2 regions of the Paenibacillus vortex V453 genome follow, and region 1 is predicted to be linked to the other one. Evidence: predicted binding sites of a transcription regulator. Region 1 holds the regulator's gene; the other holds the start of a gene.
The links. The regulator LexA, encoded in region 1, represses DNA repair genes until DNA is damaged. The targets are predictions, from matches to a motif close to CGAACATATGTTCG.
Positions count from the first base shown of each region.

Region 2: the regulator LexA is predicted to act here: its motif matches at 1,037-1,050, upstream of recA (recombinase RecA).

Region 1 is NZ_ADHJ01000020.1:226,753-229,928, reverse strand. It holds gene PVOR_RS12935 (DUF896 domain-containing protein) at 1-196, opposite strand, end outside; gene PVOR_RS12930 (LysM peptidoglycan-binding domain-containing protein) at 396-767, opposite strand; gene lexA (transcriptional repressor LexA) at 942-1,568, shown strand; gene PVOR_RS12920 (hypothetical protein) at 1,642-2,460, opposite strand; gene PVOR_RS12915 (RNA polymerase sigma factor) at 2,453-2,992, opposite strand; gene PVOR_RS12910 (hypothetical protein) at 3,131-3,176, opposite strand, start outside.
Region 2 is NZ_ADHJ01000037.1:447,515-450,690, reverse strand. It holds gene PVOR_RS19890 (competence/damage-inducible protein A) at 1-829, shown strand, start outside; gene recA (recombinase RecA) at 1,121-2,182, shown strand; gene PVOR_RS19880 (regulatory protein RecX) at 2,323-3,060, shown strand.

The sequences.
Region 1 (3,176 bases):
ATCGCGGGCCGCCTTTTTCTTCATTTTCATCTACCCATTCAATCGATTCAAGCTGTTGTCTAAAGTTACTACGAATATTGTTAAGGTATATTTCCCGAAGCTCAGCCCGTTCCTTCTGCTCTTCTTCGGTCAACCCTTCACTCTTCTGTTTTCTTGCTAATACATTAATGCGTTCCACCAAAGTATCAATATCCATGCCTTCTCCTCCAATTCCAATATCATTTATAACTTAAACATGTGAAAAAGAGCTTGTCAAGGAAACCGCACCCTTGCAAACTCTCATTAAGAATAAATATGAATGTATGATCAGTATGAATGGGTTCTCCCCATCATTAACAATAGAGTATTAGTAATTAGAAATACACAATATGCGTTAGAATGGATTTCTCATTACATTACCACACCGGTAATGATAACACCTCTCCTGCCTGTATGTCAGGACCTTTCAAACCGTTCGTTCTTCTAATACTATCAATATATACGCGCGTATCCATATCAGCTGGTTTATGAAGGGAAGCGATACGCCATAAACTATCGCCGGATTGAACAATGACCAACTTCTCACCTGTCGGCTTCTCCATTCCCCCGGCAAAAACGGAATAGGCCCCCGTCCAAAAGGATGCAACAATCAGCAGAATGAATAGAAGTTTAATTAAGGGGATGGAAGTCATTCTGGTTTTTAATTGATAGACCCAAGTCACCGAAGACTTCTCCGTTCGCACAGGAACGTTCTCATAAATACTACGGTATGTACTGTATTTCAACATGGAATCATCATCTCCCAAACAAGTGTTCTCTTATGAATTCATAATAACACGAACATTTGTTTGATACAATACCTAAAAGAACATTTGTTCTATCTTTTTTAGAACTTATGTTTGTACGAACGGAAGTTCTATGTTATAATTTTCCCAAACGTTACTAAATGGGGTTGATACGGCATGTCGAAAATATCCAGCCGCCAGCTGGCGATCTTAGAGTTTATCCGCAACGAAGTTCGTAGCAAGGGTTACCCGCCTTCTGTCCGGGAAATCGGCGAGGCTGTAGGACTAGCTTCCAGTTCAACGGTCCATGGGCATCTAGACCGATTGGAGAAGAAAGGCCTGATCCGCCGTGACCCTACGAAGCCAAGAGCGATCGAACTGCTTGGCCAAGAAGAATCCGATAGCGCTAATCTGTTTACCCACACCATTGCCAGAGTGCCTGTTGTCGGTAAAGTCACTGCAGGCGTACCTATTACCGCCATGGAGAACATCGAGGATTACTTCCCTCTCCCTCAGCATTATGTAGGCGACGATAAGGTATTCATGTTATCTGTTGTTGGTGACAGCATGATTGAAGCTGGCATACATAGCGGTGACTATGTCATTGTTCGCCAGCAGCAAACTGCAGACAATGGGGACATTGTAGTAGCGATGACAGAGGAAGACGAAGCAACCGTAAAGACCTTCTACAAAGAGAAGGACCACGTTCGCTTGCAGCCGGAGAATCCTACTTACGAGCCCCTGCGCCTGAATCATGTAACCATTCTCGGTAAAGTCATCGGTCTCTTTAGGGATGTACACTAACTTCATATATCAATGAACAAGAGGTTACCTTCCTTAGTTGGATGGTAACCTCTTGTGCTACGTTATTTAATCCTTAAGATTTCCGGTCCTTGCGCAAGACCATCACCATGGCATTTTGCCTAAGATCTAATTGATACATTCTCTCAGCCATATTATATTCAGGCGAGCCTTCCCCGCCTGGACCCTCCGTGGACTTCAGAACAAGCTTATTATCTTTCACCGTAGGTGTAGTGCCCGGTCTGTAATAGGACGTGCTGGCTCTAGAAAACTCCTCCTCAAATTGCAGCTGCACCGCCTTACCACTCCCATGCTCCACCGCAAATGCATAGATTTGTATTCCGTGACAGTCCTTATATTGCGGGGCGAGTATGAACACATCCGCTTCCTGAAAAGGCAATCGAATCATCTGAAGAGAAGCGGAAGTTGGTTGTATGAAGGTGAGATCCTCAAGGACAACCACATCCTCCGAAGTCCCCTCTGCCGTGTACTTCACTTTGTAATCCCCTTTAAACGACAGATCCGTTTCGAGTCCGAAACAGCTGGGAGCTCCTAATTCCGTTATCTCTTCCTTATCGACGGCAACTACCTGTAACGTTCCTTCATCCGTTGTACCTTCTGCGCGAATCGTCTCCGTCACAGATGGGGATGGTCCCCCCCCTGCCGTATGCTGTTGTACCGTACGTTCCCCCCAAGGAAACTGAATCAATAGCAGTAGAATGACAAACAATAGCACGCCAGTCATACCAACACGTAAATATGGACGACGCTTTGATCTATGGCTACCTTGGGTCAATGACACCTGTACCTTATTTTTCATCTCGGCGGTAAATGGTTCATTTTGAAAAGGACCTTGTTGCGCTCGCTCGTACCAATCAGGCTTTTCCTCATTCATAACCAGAATTCTCCTTTAACATGTTCTGCACTTTTTTTCTCGCCCGATACAGCCTGGATTTAACCGTACCAGTGGCTACGTTTAGAAGCTCCGCTATCTGAGTGATCGGCATTTCGTAGTAAAGATCTAGAACCAGCACCTCCCTGAACTTTCTTGGCAGACTCATAATCATCCTCCATATCTCATCCGTATACTGACTTTCCATATATTCCGCTTCAGCTGACCGGCTCTGCGCATCCAGACGCGGCTTGTCCTGCAAGGTCACTTTCCGCAAGAAAAAAGCCTGTTTATGCCGGAACGCCGTATGTCTTGTAATCGTAAGCAGCCATGTCTTTAACGCCGACTGCCCACGAAACGTATGTATTCCATAATAGGCCTTAATAAAAACCTCTTGGGCAATGTCATCAGCAAGAGCATGTTGCTTGGTCAAAAAATAGGCGTAATTCCATATATCATTTCCATACTGGTTCATCATTTCATTCAAGGTTTGTGTATCCATCTTCGACATTTGTGTTACGTATTCAAGCTCCAACCGATTCACCTCATCTAATTAGAGTCATTGAAGCGAGTAAAAGTTCCCTAATTTTGATAAATAAAAAAGGCATCTTCCCCCACATGGAGTAGATCCCCTTCATTCCCGGTTAATGTTATCTGGTTTCTAAAGATTATGTTACTCAGTCGTTAAAGGAGCCTGGTCCCAATCCAATTTAAATTCA
Region 2 (3,176 bases), on a different contig from region 1:
TTATATTGTTTTGCCCGGACCGCCAAAAGAACTGATCCCGATGTTTGAGCAGGAGGCCAAGCCCTGGCTTCTTCAGCACGTCCTGACCGGCGAGCTCCCCATCTACTCGAAGATGCTCAAGTTCGCAGGCATTGGGGAATCCGCACTTGATCAGCGGCTGGAGGACCTGATAACCGCACAGACGGATCCGACCATCGCCTTGTATGCCAAGGAAGGGGAGGTTACGGTCCGGATCTCCACGAAGGCAGCGAGTGAGTCTGAGGCTATGGTCCGGCTGAATGAGCTGGAGACCAGAATTCAGGAGAGAGGTCCTGAGTTTATGTATGCCAACGAGGACGTGCCGATTGAGAAGGTCATTGTAGACCTTATGGCAGATCGAAGCTGGACGCTGAGCGCGGCCGAGAGTTGTACCGGAGGGCTCGTGGCAGAGGCGCTGACATCCATTCCCGGCAGTGCTTCGATGTTTCTGGGCGGAATCATCTGTTATACCAATCAGATCAAAGAGAAGCTTGTACATATCCCGCATGCGCTGCTTGAAGGTGATGATGCGCCGGGCGCTGTCAGTGCGGAGGTTGCCGAGGCGCTTGCGGATCATGTCCGGATGGTGACCGACAGTGATTTTGGTTTGTCGGTAACAGGTGTAGCAGGTCCAGGTTACGCCGAACGCAAGCCCGTTGGCCTTGTGTACATTGGATTGTCCGAACGGGGAAAAGAAACGGAAGTGCATGAGCTGCACCTGCAGGGCAACCGTGAGACGATCCGGCTCCGTGCAACCAAGGCGCTGCTGTATCGGCTTTGGCAGCGTCTCGTTGCCTCCAAGCGGGCCTAGCTTCCCCCTAAGCCGAAGGAAGCCGCTTTTGATAAAAAGTAAATTATTTACACCTGTCTTGGTAGCTGTTCTTGAATTGAAGAATGGTTCCGAGTATAATGTGAAGTACGGAAGAACCGTGGCATATCGAATGATATTGCTGCGGTTCTTCTTCTTTTTTACATAGGGTTCAGAGCATGGGAGGGAAGGAGCGCCGAATAAAAAAAACGAATGTATGTTCGAAAAAAAGCTTGGCAAACGTGTCAAAACAAGGTATGATATGACTATCAACAGTGAAGGGTTGTGGAACAATTGTCAGATCGTCGTGCTGCGCTGGAGATGGCGCTTCGTCAGATAGAGAAACAGTTCGGTAAAGGTTCCATCATGAAACTGGGTGAGTCCACCCATATGCAGGTAGAGATTGTGCCAAGTGGATCGTTGGCGTTGGATATAGCTTTAGGAACCGGCGGTTTGCCTAAAGGCCGGATTATTGAAGTATATGGACCGGAATCCTCCGGTAAAACAACAGTAGCCCTCCATGCTATTGCTGAAGTTCAGAAGGCTGGCGGACAAGCTGCATTTATCGATGCCGAGCATGCCTTGGATCCATCGTATGCAAGCAAACTGGGTGTTAATATTGATGAATTGCTGCTCTCCCAACCGGATACGGGTGAACAGGGGCTTGAAATTGCGGAAGCATTGGTACGCAGTGGTGCCGTAGATATTATTGTTATTGACTCGGTTGCTGCGCTTGTGCCGAAAGCTGAAATTGAAGGCGATATGGGTGATTCCCACGTGGGTCTGCAAGCTCGTCTGATGTCTCAGGCTCTTCGTAAATTGTCGGGTGCCATCAATAAGTCGAAAACGATTACCATCTTTATCAACCAGCTTCGTGAGAAGGTTGGTGTTATGTTCGGTAACCCTGAGACTACTCCGGGCGGACGTGCTCTGAAGTTCTATTCCACGGTTCGTTTGGACGTGCGCCGGATTGAGAGCATCAAGATGGGTAACGATGTGGTGGGTAACCGCACACGGATTAAGGTTGTTAAGAACAAGGTAGCGCCGCCTTTCAAACAGGCTGAGCTAGATATTATGTACGGTGAGGGCATCTCTAGAGAGGGAAGCCTGATTGATATCGGAACGGAACTGGATATCGTAGACAAGAGTGGTGCGTGGTATTCTTATTCTGGCGACCGTCTGGGTCAAGGACGTGAGAATGCGAAGCAATTCTTGAAGGAGCATCCGGAAATCGCGAGTGTAATCGAGAATAAAATCCGTGAAGCAAGCAACCTGACCACGGCTGTTCCTGAGCCTTCCGCTGAGGATAAGGAACAAGATGAAATAGAAGAGCAGGAATTGTTTAAGGTAGAGTAGTAATTACGGTTTGAGCTTTTACAGTGTTGAGGACTGTCCGGTGTTTGTAACGCCTGACGGTCTTCTTTGCATTTAACTTAATCGAGGAATCGCTCGGATATTTTTGCCGGGATATTGATGCTGAAGTGAAAGGAGCGTTTATGAAAGAAGAGAATATGGGAGTGTCTGAAGAGGAGGAAACTTCAGGTATTGGACATTTTCCCGATAATGAGGATCTGATCGTAACTTCGGTCGAGATGCTGAGAAAGCCCAAACACCGCTATCAGATCGCATTTGGGCCTTATCAGATGACCGTTCATGAGGACGTTATGCTGAAATACCGTTTGTTGAAGGGCAATGTTTTTCGCAAGGAGGAACTGCAGGAAATTATTGTTGCAGATGAACGGCAGCGCGCTTACGTAGAGGCGCTGAATCATCTGTCCCGAAAACCCAGAACGGCTAAGGAAATTTCACAGCGTCTGCAGCAAAAAGGCTTTGAGCAGAATAGTGTAGAAACAACCTTGGAGCGCTTGGAGAAGGATAACCTCGTAGATGATGCGCTCTATGCCAAGATGTGGGCGGAACAGCGAATGACGAGCCATAAGAAGGGAAGATTGTGGGTTAAGCAGGAACTGAGGCAAAAGGGAATAGGCACTGAGCTTATATCAGAGGCGTTGGGCGAGATTAGCGCGGATGCGGAACTTGAGAGTGCGCTGACGGTCGGGAGGAAAAAATGGCAGCAAACCCATGGCGAGCTGCTGGATCGCAAACGTAAAACGGGCGCCTATTTAATGCGGCGTGGGTTTGGTGGAGAACAGGTACGGCAGGTACTTAAACTTCTGATTGAAGAGGATCAGCAACAAGGCGAGTGGGACGAAGAGCTGGATGACTTCGAATAAAAGGCAGCCATTATGCAGAACTTCGCAAAAGAATTTGGTTCCACTGGATGAAACTGACGTTTACCCATTGCTTTCCCTTGACAATATCTTTTTATAAATACTAAAATAAATATGAA